4 regions of the Bacillus sp. F9_6S_D1_P_5 genome follow, and region 2 is predicted to be linked to each of the others. Evidence: riboswitches for the same ligand, from Rfam matches in the RefSeq annotation. Region 2 holds a riboswitch; each other region holds the start of a gene.

Region 1 (4,984 bases), on a different contig from region 2:
CATTATGTTTTTTGTTATACCATACATTCAATCTCCAAAAAATCAAGAAAAATGAGACAATCACTACAATACAAAAAATATCAAAATATGAAATTCCTAAAATCATATAATATATCCTCCATTTCCATTAAAGCTCAAATAATTTTTTCTTATATAAAATCAGAGAAAGGATAGCAGCCTTCCGTCCTCAAAATATACAGTTATATACAGCTTATCATACAATTCTATTAGCGGAAATATCATCGAAATACCCTCAAATTATATCTATCTAAAAACAAAATATAGACCTATTCACTTTTACGATACATTTATATGTTACGTTGGATAAGTCCTTTTATAAGCTGTTTTTTTGATGCAGATGCCATTATTCTCAATACAATAGAAACAATTATTGGAATATATATAGGAGTAAGAAGATCCCCTCTAGCTTAAGCTAGAGGGGATCTTCTTACTCCTATTTCAAACTTACTCACAATTTCTTCAAACGCATGCGCACCTGCATCTGGATATCCTAAACTTGACCATACTCCCACGATTACTTTAACAAAGGTTTTCACTAGAACCTTCTATACTATTTAACTGACTCTACTTGTTTCTCTAATTCTCTTCCAAGAAATGTAGCAAGCTCAAGCATACCAAATTGATTCGCTACAGACTCTGCATCAGAATTATAGTTTGTATTTGTATTAATATCATACGTATAAATTGTTCCATCCGCACTGCGAATAAATTCAATACCAGCAACGGTAATTTCATTTTCTTTTAGAAATTCTTTGTATTGTTCAATAATTGGCTCTTGGAAGTCTGATATAATTTCAAATTTTGTTGGCGCTTCTGTCTTACTTTCTTCTCCTACTGGGCAAAAAGCATCTTGAATCGAACACGCATCTGCTGGACAAAGTTCAAATCCTTCTGATGTATCTACTTTAACCGCATATACAAACTGACCGCCTACAAACTCACAACGTGTAATATATGGTTCTGGTGCTTCAATATATTGCTGTATTAAAGTAATTCCATCAATGGGTTCTTCAAACGCCGGACCGTCCAAATATTGTTCTAAAGCATCAATGGAATGAAAGAGTTGAACACCAAGGCCTTTACCTGCACGGTTATGCTTTGTAATGAACGGTACTTCTCCTAACTCCCTTGCTGCTTTTACTATATGATCACGGCCAACAGCACCAATTGTTTTCGGCACTTGTATCCCCAATTTTCTTAATGCTGCATATTGATTCAATTTACTTACTTCAAGACGTAATGCTCGAGATCCATTAAATACTGTGCGCCCGTATCCCTCTAGCCAAGCAAGAACCCCTTCAGTCAATTCAGGTGCATATCGATGCCCTCTCGTATGCGAAGAGGCACTCATGCGGCTATAAAAAACACCATGGGGAGGTTCTTGTTCTAACGGAAGTGTTCCTTCATTTAAAAGCCATTCCTCATACGGTAACTCCAGTTCTTCCAGCCTTTTCACTAAATGATTCGTCCATTCCTTATTCTCATGTAATATGTAAATTTTACTCATTTGTAATCAATTCCTTTCTTTTTGCTTCAACTAATGGCATCACTTTTTCAGAAAATCGTTTCATCTCTTCAAGCTGTGGCGAAAATTGTAAAAGTAATAACGTCACACCTACTTTTTCAAAAGCAAGTATCCTTTCTGCAATTTGTTCTGGTGTTCCGATTAAATTAGGACGTAACCCGCGATTCGATACGGAATAATCATTGAGCTTCACTTGCTGTTCCAAATGCGATTTACTAATAAAATCTTGGTAACCCGCATAGCCTAAAGCATCATCTTTCACATCCGTTATGCGTCTCCATTCTTCTAACGCCTCTTCTTCTGTATCACAGCAAATGACATAAGCCGCAAGCCCGAATGATTGTAATGGCTCGTCTGTAACTTTTTTTCTACGATTCTTCATATCTTCTATTTTCACACATACTTCTTCCACTGTTCCGCCGTGCATTACATATGCATCCGCGTGATTTACAATGACCTCTTTTCCTCGCTCACTCTCACCACCTGCATAAAGCTTAATGCCTTGTTTCTGCACAGGTTTTGGACTTAAATGTGTATGCTGAAGCTCATAAAAGTTCCCTTTATAAGAAAATTCGTCTTCTTTCCAAAGCCCCTTCAAAATTGTTACAAATTCCTCTGTGCGATCATACCTTTCATCATGTGCGGTAAATACCCCGCCGTACTGTCTCGCTTCTTCTTCCCACCATGCTGAAACTACATTCAATGTAAAACGACCATTACTTAATTGATCGATATTTGCTGCCATTTTTGCTGTAACTGCTGGATTATGGAACCCAGGTCTTACAGCTGTCATAATCTCTAATTTATCAGTTACTGCTGCAAGTGCTGCCGCAGTTGTCCACGCTTCTAAACTTGGTGCTGAAACACCTTTTATATCATTTAAATTTAATTCTGCAATAAGTGTTGTTGAAAAACCTAATTGTTCTGCCGCTTGCGCTGTTTGTTTTGCATACTCAAACGTAGGCGGCATAGATTCATCATCCACATTTCGAAGCCATCCCCCAAAAATCGGCAACCAAAAACCATACTCCACTACCTATTCCCCCTTTAACTTTTAGCCATAAAAAAAGCTACTCTTATCGAAATAAGAGTAGCCTTCTTGACTAAGTGAACCGCTCTTATCTTTCAGATGTTTTTTCACCTGCAGGATTTGGCACCTTTCGTCTAAAACGAGGTTGCCGAAGTTTCATAGGGCCCGTCCCTCCACTTCTCAACATAAGAATTGTTTGATTTTCATTTATTATAATCATCAGAATAATAAAAATCAATCTATTAATACTTATTTTTCCGATATACATTAAATGATATGCAGAAAAATCATATTGTTATAGAGATTTATAAGGGTATTATGTTGTTTTGCTTGCGGAATAATAGACACGAAATTTCATGTTACATGCAAATAAACAAGGAACCTATTAGTCGGTTCCTTGTTTATTTAACTAAAGCAGACTTATTTGGAGAAGCCAAATAAAAGTTAAATCAACTCCTATTTAACATTCCCCTTCAGATATATGACAGTAAAGAATACATCATCACGTTGTCAGCAAGCAAAAGTGTATTCTGCATTTCTGAAAACAGTAGATGGCAGATTGTGACCTGCTGAATCTGCTAAAAAAGAATATACAAGAACATCCTTAACATCATCTTTATTTCCACTAATAATAACATCAAGAAAATCTTCTATTTGGAATTCTGGCGTAAACAACACAATCTTAGTTGTTCTGTTTGGTTCTAAAGAAACAAAAGTACGAGAGATTTCAACTAATTCATTTTGAGTTGGGAAAGAAGTGTTTGGACTTCTCTTAACAGTTACCGTTACATTACTAGTATGGCAGCGTGAATCATTGTTTAACATAATGTTGAGAGCAGTTGGAATAATCCCATTTTCAGAAACCGGAACTCGAAACACTCCAGTAGATTTATGAGCCATATAATCACATCCTTTCAAAATAAAATATATTTACAATATATTAGATGCAAAAGATGTTCATTTTGATAGGGACAAATTATATGATTAATATATCTATAATAACCCTCCGTATTACTAAGCCAATGTTTTAAAAGATTAACAAATATCGCGAGAACCAATCGAATGTATATGAAAAGTAAAAAGAATAAGGTGTCTAAAAGATTACCTATCTTGAGCCAATAATGAGATATTATGTTAATCTTATATGTATAGTTGCACAAAATTGAGAAACTTAAGGAGACAGATCAATTTTATGAGAAAATTATTCATATTACTTACTTTCATTCTAGTATTAGTCAGTGTTACGGCTGCTTGCACACAAGATAAAAAAGATAGTGCCGTTGAAAATGTTCCATTAGAAGAACCAACCACAAAAAATGAAAATGAAGAATTAATAAATTTTGAAGAAGAAGATATGAGCCGCTTGGAACAAGGTATTTTATTAGTTGGTGAGAGTGTTAAGGGAGGCTATTACTTGAGCACCGTTCAAAGTGCATATTTAAATGATAGCAACGATTCTATCGTTGTTAATGTCTCTGTAAAAAATGTACGAGGTCAAATGATTAGACTATCAGAATTAAAATATAACTTAAAAGATGAAAAAGACGGAAAAACTTATGAAGGAAAGGTGCTTGACCAAAACCCTTCTAATATACAAGTTAAACCAAATGAAACGGTAGAATTAAAAATAGCTTTTGAAGTACCAAGTACCGCAGATGAATATATGTTTTATATTGAAAGCTCTTTAGATCCTCTAGGAGCACACTGGAAAATCGATAAGCTGCAATCACAAAAAAACTAAGTCTCAAATAAGCAAAAAGCAATGAAAAAATTTGATATAGATACAAATGAATAATATATAAGCATAAAACCATCGATTTAATGAATCGTTGGTTTTTTTTTCAAAAAATGCTCCATCAAAAACTAGGAGACAAAAAAACTAATCCTTAAAAGAGATCAGTTCAATATATCCACAATTATTATTATAGTACATAGTTTTATGAGCAAACGTTATATAATGTTGTGTGTGATACATAACCTGTCATCCCTTTATAAGTAACTTTTAACCACTGTTTAGAATTACTATAATGCCCTTGAACATACTCACCTGTTACCCATGTACCAGTAATTTTCTGACCACTAGTAAATGTATGTAAGACAGGTGATCCCACAGTGTAACCACTGCGCATCTTTGCACCATATGTACCTACCGTACCTCCCTTTGCACAAGCTGCTACTACTGTTTCATTTTTAGTAGTATTCGTAGCCGCGAAAGCAGAGCCGTTAAATGTAAATAAAGTAAACATAAAAGCTGTTAATAAAGTACAAATAGATAAGCGATGTAACAAAATAAATTCCCCCTTTTTTTATAATATATTTCTTCACAAACGATTATCTTAAATATTAGTTGGAGTTTTGAAATAAGATTTTATCAAAAATATGAAAAAACTCATATTTTACAGAGAGAG
Region 2 (4,984 bases):
TACCAACGCCGTATTCGCCACCAGTCCAGCCAGTGTTTACTAAGAATACTTTCGCATCGTGTTTCTCGATTTTTTCACCAAGCATTTCAGCATAGCGAGATGCATCAAGTGGTAAGAATGGTGAACCGAAGCAAGTTGAGAATGTTGCTTGCGGAGATGTAACGCCGCGCTCTGTTCCTGCTAGTTTACTAGTGTAACCACTTAAGAAATGGTACATAGCTTGTTCTTTTGATAACTTACTGATTGGAGGCAATACGCCAGATGCATCAGCAGTTAAGAAAATGATTGTATTTGGGTGTCCAGCAACACTTGGCAGTACGATATTGTCGATCGCATGCATAGGGTATGCAGCACGAGTATTTTCTGTTAAAGTAGTATCGTTGTAGTCTGCGATACGCGTTTGGTTATTAATGATAACGTTTTCTAAAACAGATCCAAATTTGATTGCATCGAAAATTTGTGGTTCTTTCTCGTGAGAAAGGTTTACACATTTTGCATAGCAACCGCCTTCAATATTGAATACACCGTTATCGGACCAACCATGCTCATCATCACCGATTAATTTACGGTTTGGATCAGCAGATAATGTTGTTTTACCTGTTCCAGATAAACCGAAGAATAGTGCTACGTCGCCTTCTTCACCTACGTTTGCAGAGCAATGCATAGAAAGGATATCTTGTTCAGGTAGTAAGAAGTTCATAATAGAGAAGATTGATTTTTTCATTTCTCCAGCGTATTCTGTACCACCAATTAGTACGATACGTTTTTCGAATGAAACCATAATAAATGCTTCAGAGTTTGTACCGTCAACAGCTGGATCAGCTTTGAAATTTGGTGCAGAAACAATTGTGAACTCTGATTCATGAGTTGTTAATTCTTCTTCAGTTGGACGAATGAATAATTGATGTACAAATAAATTGTGCCATGCATATTCGTTAATAACTTGAATTGGTAGGCGGTAATTGCGGTCAGCGCCTGCAAATCCATTGAAGACGAATAACTCTTCTTTTTCTTTTAAGTATTCTAAAACTTTAGTATATAATTTATTAAAATGTTCTTCAGAAATCGGTTGATTCACTGCTCCCCAAGCAATTTTGTCAGCAACCGATGCTTCTTTCACAATAAATTTATCTTTAGGAGAACGTCCTGTATATTTTCCTGTTGAAGCAGAAACGGCACCAGTAGAAGTTAATTTCCCTTCATTTCGCATTAATACTTTTTCCACTAATTGCGGAACACTTAGTTGAATCTGTGCATTGCTTCCGTTCAATAATTCGTGTAAACCAATTTGGACATTCACAGTACTCATATTTATATACCATCCTTTTCATTTAATGAAATATTTCTCGTAATCCCCAACAAGAGTATAACACAATTATATAAATAATGTATACTATTTATTTCTTTTTGTTTGTGTGAATACATTATTTCCTTATTAATATTTCATTTTAGGCGTATTGAGAAAAACTTTCAGGAAAATGTGAATATTAATTGACAAATGAATATCATTTCTTTAGTATAGGTTGGGACGGATACTCTCTTATCCCGAGCTGGCGGAGGGACAGGCCCGATGAAGCCCAGCAACCTCACTTGTAGTGGTAAATACAGGTGAATAGGTGCTAAAACCTGTGCGAGGCTACAGGTCTCGAACGATAAGAGCGAAGGGCAAAAAGCAGTATGCAAGTAGCAAATTAAACCTTTCCTCTATGTAAAGTGGGAAAGGTTTTTCTGTATGCTTGTGTGGGAGAATAAATGTATGTCGCAATTTGTGGCAAATTAAGGATGAGTTCCGTACAATATATACAATTACTGTAGGGAGGTTTACCACATGACAAAAAAACGTCATCTGTTCACATCTGAGTCTGTAACTGAAGGACATCCAGATAAAATTTGTGACCAAATTTCTGATTCAATTTTAGATGCGATCTTATCAAAAGACGCAAATGCACGTGTAGCTTGTGAAACAACTGTAACAACTGGTTTAGTATTGGTAGCGGGGGAAATTACGACTTCTACTTACGTAGATATTCCAAAAATCGTTCGTGAAACAATTCAAGGCATTGGTTACACACGCGCAAAATACGGATTCGATGCAGAAACTTGTGCAGTTTTAACATCTATCGATGAGCAATCTGCTGACATCGCTATGGGTGTTGACCAAGCGCTAGAAGCACGCGAAGGTCAAATGACTGACGCTGAGATTGAGGCAATTGGTGCAGGAGACCAAGGTTTAATGTTTGGTTTCGCATGTAATGAAACACAAGAGTTAATGCCACTTCCAATCTCGCTTGCTCACAAATTAGCTCGCCGTTTAACTGAAGTACGTAAAAATGATACATTATCATACCTACGTCCAGATGGAAAAACGCAAGTTACAGTTGAGTATGATGAAAATGGTAAACCAGTACGTGTTGATACTATCGTAATTTCTACACAACATCACCCAGATGTTACATGGGAAGAAATCGATCGCGACTTAAAAGAGCACGTAATTAAAGCTGTAGTACCAGCAGAATTAATAGATGGAGAAACGAAATTCTTCATTAACCCAACTGGCCGCTTCGTAATTGGTGGACCACAAGGTGATGCTGGTTTAACAGGACGTAAAATCATCGTTGATACTTACGGTGGATACGCTCGCCACGGTGGCGGTGCATTCTCTGGTAAAGATGCAACGAAAGTTGACCGTTCTGCAGCATATGCAGCTCGTTATGTTGCGAAAAACATCGTAGCAGCTGGTCTTGCTGACAAAGCAGAAGTACAACTTGCATACGCAATCGGTGTAGCACAACCAGTATCAATTTCAGTTGATACATTTGGCACTGGTAAAGTATCTGAAGACGTACTAGTAGAACTAGTTCGTAACAACTTCGATCTTCGCCCAGCTGGTATTATTAAAATGCTAGACTTACGTCGCCCAATTTATAAACAAACAGCAGCTTACGGCCACTTCGGACGTACTGATGTAGATCTAACATGGGAACGTACAGACAAAGCTGCAGCTTTAAAAGAGCAAGCTGGTCTATAATATATGAAAAAAAGCTTTGCGCAGTGAGCGCAAAGCTTTTTTTATTTTGTTTTACTTACAATTTGAATGCATGAGTTACAATACACTTCGCCGTCTAGCTCAATATACTTTTTCATATTCGTCATACCATTTGCCGGAAATGGCATATGAATCCATGACTTTTCATACGTTTGTATTTCTTTCCCGCAGTATTTACAAAGGATCTGTTTCTTCTTGAACATATGTAATCATCCTTTCATTTGGCGTGCTTTACCTGCGCAAAAGGCACTGCTTAGTAAAAAGAGTGTTGCGAATATAATACTTACTAATGTAGCGTATGGAATTGCGCCTTTTAGAGAAAAGCCGACAGTAATGGAAGCGACGAATAAGAGGATGAATGTTGTTGTTAGTTTTTTATAAAGTTCCATAGTGGGTGAACCTCCAAATTATTTTGTAATTTAAAATGAAATTTACTATGTGGAAAATATAAGAGGATTTAAAGAGTAGCTAATGATGTGTAGTCTAGGAGTATAAGAAAGTATATTTTCCTTTTTGTGGTTGTATATACTTATATTGTATCATGGTGTATTAGTGGCTTCATACATAATTGTGTAAAGATAGGTATGATAAAATGAAGAAAAGCTTTTAGGAAAGGAAAGATATAAAATGAGCGTAACTGAACATAAAAAACAAGCGCCAAAAGAAGTGCGTTGCAAGATCGTGACGATTTCTGATACACGTACAGAAGAGACGGACAAGAGTGGACAACTATTACATGAATTGTTAAAAGAAGCAGGGCATACAGTGACCTCTTATGAAATTGTAAAAGATGATAAAGAAAGTATTCAGCAAGCAGTGTTAGCAGGTTATCATAGGGAAGATGTCGATGCCGTGTTAACAAATGGCGGTACTGGTATTACGAAGCGTGATGTAACGATTGAAGCAGTATCAGCGTTATTACATAAAGAGATTGTCGGGTTTGGTGAGTTGTTTCGTATGATTAGTTATTTAGAAGATATCGGAAGCAGCGCGATGTTAAGTAGAGCGATCGGCGGTACAATTGGGCGCAAAGTTGTCTTTTCCATGCCAGGATCTAGCGGAGCAGTTCGTCTTGCGATGAATAAATTAATTTTACCGGAATTAGGTCATATTACATTTGAGCTGCATCGCCAATGAGTAAGTATGCTGGAATTGTATTGGCAGGCGGTATGTCGAGTCGATTCGGTGAGCCGAAAGCACTAGCGAGCTGGCAAGGTAGTACTTTTATAGAGCATATTTTGAAAGTGATGACAAGTGCGCTCCAAGAAGTTGTGGTCATTAGTAACTCCGATATAAAAGAGCGAGTAGAGCAACTTGTACAAGTTCCTGTTATAGAAGATATTCCGCATTATAAAGGAAATGGACCACTTGCTGGAATTGTATCAGGAGTGGAATATATAGAAGCAGATTGGTACGTTATTATGCCTTGCGATGCGCCAAATGTTTCGCGTGAATGGTTTACCATTATGCTAGAGCAAACGAGCAATGAATATGATGCGGTTGTACCTATTATTAATGGAAGGAAACAACCGTTACTTGCAGCGTATCATAACCGCGTGAAAGAAAAGATTTATGCTTTGCTTCAGGAAGAAAAAAGAAGTATGGGCCAGCTTTTATCACAATGTAATGTGAAATATATTGTTGGTGAAGATGTACAAGCGAATGCGGATTGGTTTATAAATGTGAATACGAAAGAAGAATATGTGCAAGCTCAAAAAGACCTTTCAAATGAATGAAAGGTTTTTTGATATACAGAAATTGGGGAACAATTACTGTATAAAGGTATGTGAGTAAGTTGATTTTAAGGGGAATTCTTAAAATCACTATACAGTTAAAATGTTGTATAACCATATATTAATTTTTATGGGTTTTTATTACAAGTATGTTTAGTTATGTTTATTTTTGTTATAATGAATATAGAAATTAAACAATGTTTAA
Region 3 (4,984 bases), on a different contig from region 2:
GACTCCTCCACCTTACAAGCGGTTTCTCATTTGGATTATTATGCTTAAAGTAATTTTTCGGCACATCAATATTTAACCCTTTGTCACGATCTCGTTCGTATTCTTGCTTTAACGTATCACAACTATATTCACTATGACCGAGCGCAAACACTTGTCTTCCTTCTTGCCCAATAACAAGATGAACACCGGCTTCCTCAGAGTTTGCTAATAATGTTAACTCTGTCACCTCTCTAATATCACTCTCTCGTACTTCTGTATGACGAGAATGCGGGGCGAAAAACAATTCATCAAATCCTTGTAACAATTTCACATGTTGCTCACGGACTTCATGTTCAAATACACCGAACATTTTTTCCTTAAGAGGATACTTTGGAACGCCATAATGATGATACAAACCAGCCTGTGCCCCCCAGCAAATATGAAGCGTAGATGTTACATTTGTTTTTGAATAATCCATAATGCGTTTAAGCTCTTCCCAATAATCTACCTCTTCAAAAGAAAGAGTTTCAACTGGTGCTCCTGTAATAATAAGTCCATCAAATTTCTCATTCTCAATATCACGGAATGTTTTATAGAAGCTCGTTAAATGTTCCTGTGCTACATTACGAGACAAATGTGATTCCATATGAAGTAAATGAACATCTAATTGCAACGGTGTATTGCCAATTAAACGAAGTAATTGCGCTTCTGTTTCTTGCTTTGTAGGCATTAAATTTAATATAGCAATTTTCAATGCACGGATATCTTGTGTTTCTGCTCGCTCCTTTGTCATTACAAAAATATTTTCCTCCTGCAACACTTTGCGAGCTGGTAAATCTTTATCAATTATGATCGGCATGTTGTTTGCCTCCGACTAGCGCTTCTTCTAAATCTGCAATAATATCAGAAACATCTTCTATACCAACTGATAAACGAATTAAATCTGATGTGACGCCAGCTAAACGCTGGTCTTCAGCACTTAATTGTCTATGCGTTGTGCTAGCAGGATGTATAACGCAAGTTCGTGCATCAGCTACATGCGTTACGAGAGTTGCGAGTTTTACATTTGCGATAAATTCTTTCGCAGCTTCTAATCCTCCCTTAATGCCGAATGTTAAAACTCCACTAGCACCTTTTTTCAAATATTTTTGTGATAACGAATAATTTTCATTACTATCTAATCCCGGATAATTCACCCATTCAATACGTTCATGGTTAGCAAGCCACTTAGCAACTGCGAGAGCATTTTCACTATGACGTTCCATTCTTAAATGCAGTGTTTCTAAGCCGATATTGCTAATATACGCATTGAATGGGCTCATACAGTTTCCGTAGTCTCTTAATAATTGAACACGTGCCTTCACAATATAAGCTGCTGCACCAAAATTTTGAACGTAACTTACGCCGTGATAACTTGGATCCGGTTCAACAAGTTCAGGATATTTCCCGTTTGTCCAATCAAAGTTCCCTCCGTCAATAACAATGCCACCTAACGAACTTGCATGACCATCAATATATTTCGTCGTAGAATGAACGATAATATTTGCTCCATGTTCGAATGCTTGGCATAAATAAGGAGTTGCTAATGTATTATCCACGATAAAAGGTACTTCCAACTCTTTCGCTGCATCTGAAAACTCTTTGAAGTTTAAAACGTTCATCGCCGGATTTCCTAGCGATTCTGCATAAACGAGTTTCGTCTTATCATTAGCAAGGGCCACAATTTCATCAGCAGTTAAATTTGGATTAAAGAACGTAACATCGATACCAAGCTTACGCAAACTCACTCCAAATAAATTAAACGTCCCGCCATAAACTGTGGAAGAACAAAGCAAGTGGTCTCCGCTACTACAAATATTTAAAACAGCAAGCATAATAGCAGCCTGCCCGGAAGCCGTTGCAACAGCTCCTACACCGCCCTCTAAATCCGCTAGCTTTTGCTCAAATGCAGCTAAAGTAGGGTTTCCAATGCGCGTATATATATATCCTTCCGCCTCTAAGTTAAATAAGGCTGCTAAATCATCCGAAGTATCGTATTTATACGTTGTACTTTGATAAAGTGGCAAAACACGCGGTTCACCATTCTTTGGTGTATAGCCACCTTGCACACAAATTGTTCCTTTTCCCCATGATTCTCCCATCTCTCATTCTCCTTTCTTTTATACAAAATAAAAAACTGCTCCTTTCCTGAAAACAAGAAAGGAGCAGTTTGAAAACACGCTCTAAAGGCTCTTTCTTATCTTTCAGGATTTATTACCTGCAGGATTTGGCACAATTCCGTTATACGGCTGTTGCCAAGGTTTCATCGGGCCTGTCCCTCCACCTTTTCTTGATAAGACTATGCAATTACCGTTGATTTTATAGCAATAATTTCCTAATGTCAATCAGTTTTTCTGAATGTTCTAAATTAAATACAAAGAATTTGACATGCATAACAAAAGAAATATATTCCATATTCATTTGAAAAAGACCTTTTAAAACCCCCGATTACTATATAGAATTAAATACGTAGTTTAACTGTATACATTTCAAATTCTCACGAGACCTCAATATATTGAATAAGCCAACCTCTCAAAAAGATACTATACATATTCATTTCACAGTAGCATATTTAATCCTTTCGACATTAGAACTTACATAACGGAGGTATAACATGACAAACACAAAGAACATGCACTATATACTCGTCCTATACGGCATTCTTTTAGGCTCTATAGTAGGAGCAACAGTCTGGTTATTTTTAGTTACAATAAATATCGGCATTCACTTTATTTGGGAGTACTTACCTACTATTTTCGCTTCTCCCCCTTACTACACTGTTTGCGTAACAACTATCGGTGGTATTCTCGTTGGTTTAACTCAAAAGTATTTCGGTACATATCCACGTCTTATGCCAGAAGTGATGGGTGAATATAAAAAAACAGGTAGAATTGAATACCGCTTTGTACATAAAGCTACTTTAACTGCGATTATCGTTTTAATCTTTGGAGCTAGTTTAGGTCCCGAGGCAGCACTTGTTGGCATTATTGGTGGACTTTGTACATGGGTAGGGGATCGCTTTACATTCGCCTTAAAGGGGATGAATGAACTAACAGAGGTTGGAATTGGTGCTACTTTAAGTGTAATTTTTAACGCGCCATTATTCGGTTATTTAGCTCCAAATGAAAATGAGGGTGAGCAAATTAACGAATTTTCTAAAGGGAAAAAAGCAATTGTATATTTAGCTACTACTTTCGCTGGTTTTTCCGTTTATTTATTACTTAGTAAATTCGATAATCGCGGATCCTTTATCGTTGATTTCGGAGAAGGTTCTCTTTCTCTTAATGAATGGATTGCCTTTCTCCCACTTGCTAGTATTGGCGCTATAGTTGGATTCTTTTATTTCAAATTAGAGTTCACATTAGAGAAATTAATACATCCCTTAAAAGAATACAAACTATCACTTGGTATTATCGGTGGTATTTTATTAGGAATTACAGGAACTTTTCTCCCTTACACGTTATTCTCAGGAGAACATCAATTGAAAGATTTAGTCGTGGAATGGAGCCATTTATCCTTCTGGGTACTACTTCTTTCAGGGATTTTAAAATTATGTATTACTGCCGTTTGTTTAAATACAGGTTGGCGCGGCGGACATATTTTCCCAATCATATTTGCTGGATCTAGTATCGGATATGCTATAGCTTCCATTATCCCGATAGATCCAATCGCTTCGGTAGCCATCGTCACGACAGCAATTTCAAGCTATGCATTAAGAAAACCAATTGCTATAACATTACTATTACTCATGTTTTTCCCGCTCAATTTACTATTACCGATGCTTGGAGCGGCAGCGATTGGTAATGCATTTCCACTTCCTAAAAACAACGAAGCTATAAACGAATAAAATAGGCAGTAGGGACAAAAGTTCCACTGCCTATTTTTCATTACACACGTTGCTTCAATAATGCGTATAACTCTTCAAAATTTTGCACTTCATATGTCGGCACAATTTCGCTATCATTTAATTTCTTTTCTGGATTAAACCAACAAGTATCAATTCCCGCTATATATCCACCTTTAATATCAGCACTTAACGAATCTCCAATAATGAGCCCCTCTTCAGGAGCAAAATTAGGAATTCGTTCAAAAACATAATCAAAATACTCTTTCATCGGCTTTTGGAATCCTGTATCTTCAGAAACGAAAACACCTTGAAACAAGGGATGTAATCCTGCATTACGTAAACGTTTATCTTGCGTCTTAGAAATACCGTTTGTCACTATATATAAATCATACTCACTTTGAATTTGACTTATAAATTCAAATGCACCTTGCATGAGCTGATTTCCTTCTTCTAAGTAGCTACGATAATTATTTTCAAATAATATTCCATTTACCTCTTCCCCGTATTCTTTCAACAAAATCGAAAAACGTGTATTTACGACTTCATCACGATTTATTTCCCCTTCTTCAAAAGCATCCCAAAGACTTTTATTAATTTTTTTATATTGCGCCTCAACCTCTCTAGTTAGAGGAATCCCTCTCTCTTCAAACAGCATACGTAACGCCACTTTCTCAGCCTTTTGAAAATCTAACAATGTATCATCTACATCAAATAACAATGTTTTATATTTTTTCATAAGCCCTTCACACTCTCTTTTCTACAAAAATAAATTTACGTAAATCGTATCATTCCTTCTTGTAAACATAATAGGAGATATCTCATACTAAACATGAGGTGAAAACATGAAAGTTAGCAAACATAGCGAAGAAATCTCTCATTACATGCAAACTTCCAACTTCCATACTCTTTTTTCTTTTAATGTCTTACCGTATGCTGAACTACATTCCTTTCAGAAGAAAGAAAGGATATGTAGTGAAGGAGTTGACGTTCCTTATCTTTATTACTTAATTTCCGGGAAGGCGAAAATATATATGAGTCACAAGAACGGGAGGGTCTCCTTAATTAACTTTATTCAAGCACCTTCGTTCATTGGAGAATTAGGGTTAATTGGGGTGGAAT
Region 4 (4,984 bases), on a different contig from region 2:
GAAGAAGTCGATGCAGATCAAGGGCTAATGAAGAAAAATAGGGATTTAATCAAACGTTTGTTTAAGATATATGTTCGGCGAGTGATAAGAGAAGAATCTAAAAAAATTATATATTTATTTTTTCTTAACAAATGGCGGAAAAATAAGAAAAATCAGCAGGATTATTAAAAATTATCACGAAATAAGTAAAAGTTTAGCGAATAATCGTTTGAAATAATAAAACGTTTTCTATATGATAAAGGTAAAGGTTAGTAAAAAAGTAGGTGAATTTATGACAGTAACATTTTATTCATATCCAAAGTGTGGCACATGTCAAAAAGCAAAGAAATGGTTTGAGGCAAACGATGTAGCATATGAGATGATTCATATTGTTGAAAATCCACCATCAAAAGAAGATTTACGTAATTTACATGAAAAAAGTGAATTACCATTAAAAAAATTCTTTAATACAAGTGGAATGCGTTACCGTGAACTTGGTCTGAAAGATAAGTTAAAGGATGCAAGTGAAGACGAAATGTACGAGCTTTTAGCATCTGATGGCATGTTGATTAAACGTCCAATTGTAACAGATGGAACGAATGTAACACTTGGTTTTAACGAAGAGCAGTTTGAAAGTGTGTGGAAAAAGTACCAATAAGGTATTTTTACATAATTAATACATTCACTGGAGGTACAGTCATGAGCATTCCAAATAATTTACGTTACTCTGAAGAACACGAATGGGTAAAAACTGAAGGTAATGAAGTTGTTATCGGTATTACTCACTTTGCACAAGGTGAGCTAGGCGATATCGTATTCGTTGAACTTCCTGAAGTAGGTGCAACAATCGAAGCTGACGAGCCATTCGGAAGCGTAGAATCTGTTAAAACGGTTTCTGAGTTATACGCACCTGTAAGTGGTAAAGTTGTAGCAGTAAACGAAGAATTAAGTGACCAACCAGAACTTGTTAACGAATCTCCATACGAGGGTGCATGGATGGTTAAAGTTGAACTTTCTGATGCAAGCCAAGTTGAGAAGTTATTAACTGCAGAAAAATATGCAGAAATGACAAACCAAGACTAATTATAGTCGACTAAAGGACAGCCTTTGTGCTGTCCTTTTTTATTTTGTGAAAAATAATGAACGTGGAATCATATACTAATTATCGTGTAGGAGAACGTTTTTTGGGAAAACTTTTTTGTTTAAGTTTTTATGATCTAGCTCCAGCGGCTAGAACAGTCGGTCATTTCACTCCTTCACTTGAGGCAAAAGGCGCCTCTAGTTCAGGGGTTCGGGTGCCCTCCTGTTCTGAACGAGCCGCCTCCGCTTTTCTTTTGCAAAAATAAACAGGAAACAACATGAAAATAACGAATATACTATATACTAAGTTAAAGGTTGTATAGTATATGGTGATCGGGTGATGACATATGATTTATGTGGAAAAAGTCATTATTGTAGAAGGTACATCAGATAGAAGAAAGATTGAATCTATTATTCGTGAACCGGTGGAAATTGTTTGTACAAATGGTACAATTGGTTTGTCGAAAATGGATGAGCTCGTTGATCAGTTTTTTGATAAGGAAGTGTATGTGCTAGTGGATGCTGATGATGCTGGAGAAAAGTTAAGGAAACAATTTCGAAAAGAATTTCCGCAAGCAGAGCATATTTATATTGATCGCTCGTACCGAGAAGTGGCAACTGCGCCATCTTCACACTTAGCAAATGTATTATGGGGAGCTGACATTGACGTTTATACAGAATATTTACGGTAAGGAATGATAGAAGTGATTGACTGGACAGGAGCCGAAGCAACAGCCCTAATAGAGAACGAAGAAAAAACAGTGTTATATGTATATACTCCAATGTGTGGAACATGCCAATTAGCAAAAAAGATGTTAACTGTCGTTGAGATGACAATTGAAGATTTGAAAATTGGAATGTTAGATTTAAATTATGCTCCGCATTTAGCGAAAGAGTATGGAATCGAAAGTGTACCGTGTTTACTTGTTTTTGAAAATGGGACACTCATGAAGAAGATATATGCATTTCATTCGGTTGAATATTTATATACGGAATTAAAGTAGGCGGCAAAGTTTTTGCCGCCTCGACATATTTCTCGGGAAATATGTCGAGATGCAGGGTGGTTACAGTATTTGTCGAGCGAAAATAACAGGATTGCTCTTTAGTGAGAGGGAATGGTATGTGTAATAGAAAGTGATATGAAGGATGTGATTTAGGGTGAAATTATATTCTTTGCTGCAATCATTTGTAAATTACGCTAATGGTCAATATCATTTAGAGCCGCTTTTAAGACAAGGAGAAAAAACTGTTAATTTCCGCTTTGGAGATGAGAGTTGTTCGTTACAAATTTCAAGAGATTATATAGAGTTGCTACATGAAGAAAGAGGAACGGAGCAAATCGTTTGTGTAGATGAAGAAGATGTAAAACAATTGGTGAACGGCAATGTAAGGTTGCAAATGTTAATGAACGATGGACGTGTACAATATTCGGGAACTTATCGAACGATGCTATTAGTTGAATCGATGTTTCACATATGTAAACCGATGTCAGTAGGTGCTTAAAATTCTGAAGTTTCATTTTTTGCTAAAATTTCTGTTGACATGGTGTGTGTATGTTGATACAATTCAATTCATAAAATATAGACAATTTCATAAATTACAAATCAGACGAAAATGTAATCTGATTTCTCTTATCAAGAGAGGTGGAGGGACTGTGCCCTGTGAAGCCCGGCAACCGTCAACTTATGTTGAAATGGTGCCAATTCCTGCAAAGCAAATGCTTTGAGAGATGAGAGAGAGGGATAATGTTGTTATATACGCACATAAACCTTTCTGCTTCTCTAAAGCAGAAAGGTTTTTTTATTGTTTGAATGTGGAGGACATTCAAATAATAAAAGTAGTGATAACGGTGGACTACACGCATTAAACATAAAAAATTGCGGAGTCGATCCAAAAATCTAGCTTAAGCGGCTAGAACAGTCGGTCGTTTCATCCCTTCCTATGAGGCAAAAAGCGCCTCTACGTCAGGGATTCGGGCGTCCTCTTGTTCTAAACGAGCCGCTTACGCTTTTTAAACAAAAAAGGGGTGATACACCATGATTCTATTAGAGAATGTAAAGAAAATATATAAAGCAAAAAGCGGTGATGTCACTGCTGTAGATAACGCCAATTTAAAAATAGACAAAGGTGAAATCTTTGGTGTTATCGGATATAGTGGCGCTGGGAAAAGTTCTTTAATCAGATTGTTCAATCAATTAGAGAAACCAACTTCTGGCCAAATTACAATTGCAAATCGCGTGATTTCAGCAATTACAGGAAGTGAACTTCGTAAGGCAAGGCAAGAAATCGGAATGATTTTTCAACACTTCAACTTACTTTGGTCACGAACTGTACGCGAAAATATCGAGTTCCCACTTGAGATTGCAGGTGTTGATAAGGCGAAGAGAAGAAAACGTGTGGATAAGTTAATTCATCTTGTTGGATTAGAGGGAAGAGGAGACGCGTATCCATCTCAGCTGAGCGGAGGACAAAAGCAACGCGTCGGTATTGCAAGAGCATTAGCTAACAATCCACAAGTGCTTTTATGTGATGAAGCAACATCAGCTCTTGATCCAGAAACGACAGATCAAATTTTAGATTTATTATTAGATATTAATAAGCGTCTCGGTTTAACAATTGTACTTATTACACATGAGATGCATGTGATTCGAAAGATTTGTAATCGAGTAGCGGTAATGGAGAAAGGAAAGATTGTAGAAACGGGTCCAGTACTTGATGTATTCCGTAATCCGCAGAAAGACATTACGAAACGATTTGTACAGCAGTTAACGGATTCTGAAGATACAAATGAAACGATTGAAAGTTTAATTGAAAAATATCCAGATGGTAAAGTAGTTCGTTTGCAGTTTATCGGTGAGGCTGTAGAAAGACCAGTACTTCAAAGGTTGATGCAACGCAGTGATATAGAAGTTAGCATTTTGCAAGGGAATATCGCACAAACGAATAACGGTTCTTACGGTAGTTTAGTTGTTCATTTAAATGGTGAGGAAACAGCGATTCAGCAAGCAATAGAGGGAATACATCAAGATCAAGTAGAGCTGGAGGTGATTGCACATGGATAAGTTACTCACAAATGTTGATTGGAATCAAATGTTAGAAGCAACTGGTGAAACGTTATATATGACGGCAATCGCAGCTCTTGCCACATTTGTTTTAGGACTAATTTTAGGATTGTTACTTTTCATGACGGCGAAAGATAATTTATGGGAAAACAAAACGGTTAATACAGCGATTGGAGCGTTCGTAAACATTTTCCGTTCGATACCGTTCATCATTTTAATTATTTTATTAATCCCATTCACAAAGATCTTGCTTGGAACAATTCTTGGAGCAAGTGCAGCGTTGCCAGCTCTAATTATTGGAGCGGCACCATTTTACGCAAGAATGGTTGAAATTGCACTTCGTGAAATTGATAAAGGTGTAATCGAAGCTTCAAAAGCGATGGGAGCAAAAACAAGCACAATTATTTTGAAAGTGTTAATTCCAGAATCATTACCAGCGTTAGTATCTGGTATTACGGTTACGACAATTGCTTTAGTAGGCTATACAGCGATGGCGGGAGTTGTTGGTGCTGGTGGCCTTGGAACACTTGCTTATTTAGAAGGATTCCAACGAGGAAATAACGATGTAACAATCGTCGCGACAATTTGTGTATTACTAGTTGTATTTTTCATTCAGTGGATTGGTGATAGTTTAACGACTCGAATAGATAAACGATAATAAAAAACGGGAGGATGCTTCAAATGAAAAAATTATTACTTACAGCACTTATTTCAACTTCAATTTTTGGGTTAGCTGCTTGTGGCGGGAAAGATAAAGATGAAAAGAAACTTGTTGTTGGTGCTTCTAACGTACCGCACGCTGAAATTTTAGAAAAGGCAAAACCGTTACTTGAGAAAAAAGGAATTGAATTAGAAGTGAAAAA

What was found. Region 2 has a riboswitch for S-adenosylmethionine ahead of metK (methionine adenosyltransferase). Riboswitches for the same ligand answer to the same signal wherever they lie in the genome.
Region 1: another riboswitch for S-adenosylmethionine. It lies ahead of ACUXEY_RS03145 (LLM class flavin-dependent oxidoreductase); the one in region 2 lies ahead of metK (methionine adenosyltransferase).
Region 3: another riboswitch for S-adenosylmethionine. It lies ahead of ACUXEY_RS14290 (bifunctional O-acetylhomoserine aminocarboxypropyltransferase/cysteine synthase); the one in region 2 lies ahead of metK (methionine adenosyltransferase).
Region 4: another riboswitch for S-adenosylmethionine. It lies ahead of ACUXEY_RS20875 (methionine ABC transporter ATP-binding protein); the one in region 2 lies ahead of metK (methionine adenosyltransferase).

What each region holds. Positions count from the first base shown of each region.
Region 1 covers NZ_JBTREW010000002.1:55,532-60,515, reverse strand. The annotation lists gene ACUXEY_RS03160 (hypothetical protein) at 1-106, opposite strand, end outside; gene ACUXEY_RS03155 (hypothetical protein) at 429-557, opposite strand; gene ACUXEY_RS03150 (ATP-grasp domain-containing protein) at 572-1,528, opposite strand; gene ACUXEY_RS03145 (LLM class flavin-dependent oxidoreductase) at 1,521-2,579, opposite strand; SAM riboswitch class I at 2,662-2,768, opposite strand; gene ACUXEY_RS03140 (hypothetical protein) at 3,087-3,476, opposite strand; gene ACUXEY_RS03135 (DUF4352 domain-containing protein) at 3,769-4,317, shown strand; gene ACUXEY_RS03130 (SH3 domain-containing protein) at 4,514-4,864, opposite strand.
Region 2 covers NZ_JBTREW010000035.1:28,608-33,591, reverse strand. The annotation lists gene pckA (phosphoenolpyruvate carboxykinase (ATP)) at 1-1,309, opposite strand, end outside; SAM riboswitch class I at 1,538-1,659, shown strand; gene metK (methionine adenosyltransferase) at 1,829-3,028, shown strand; gene ACUXEY_RS26825 (hypothetical protein) at 3,070-3,249, opposite strand; gene ACUXEY_RS26820 (hypothetical protein) at 3,256-3,435, opposite strand; gene ACUXEY_RS26815 (MogA/MoaB family molybdenum cofactor biosynthesis protein) at 3,674-4,183, shown strand; gene ACUXEY_RS26810 (molybdenum cofactor guanylyltransferase) at 4,180-4,782, shown strand.
Region 3 covers NZ_JBTREW010000010.1:101,841-106,824, reverse strand. The annotation lists gene metA (homoserine O-acetyltransferase MetA) at 1-838, opposite strand, end outside; gene ACUXEY_RS14290 (bifunctional O-acetylhomoserine aminocarboxypropyltransferase/cysteine synthase) at 822-2,120, opposite strand; SAM riboswitch class I at 2,213-2,318, opposite strand; gene ACUXEY_RS14285 (chloride channel protein) at 2,633-3,865, shown strand; gene ACUXEY_RS14280 (YjjG family noncanonical pyrimidine nucleotidase) at 3,906-4,601, opposite strand; gene ACUXEY_RS14275 (transcriptional regulator YeiL) at 4,708-4,984, shown strand, end outside.
Region 4 covers NZ_JBTREW010000019.1:22,079-27,062, forward strand. The annotation lists gene ACUXEY_RS20850 (arsenate reductase family protein) at 272-637, shown strand; gene gcvH (glycine cleavage system protein GcvH) at 679-1,062, shown strand; gene ACUXEY_RS20860 (toprim domain-containing protein) at 1,407-1,751, shown strand; gene ACUXEY_RS20865 (thioredoxin family protein) at 1,755-2,063, shown strand; gene ACUXEY_RS20870 (hypothetical protein) at 2,218-2,562, shown strand; SAM riboswitch class I at 2,688-2,795, shown strand; gene ACUXEY_RS20875 (methionine ABC transporter ATP-binding protein) at 3,096-4,121, shown strand; gene ACUXEY_RS20880 (methionine ABC transporter permease) at 4,114-4,779, shown strand; gene metQ (methionine ABC transporter substrate-binding lipoprotein MetQ) at 4,803-4,984, shown strand, end outside.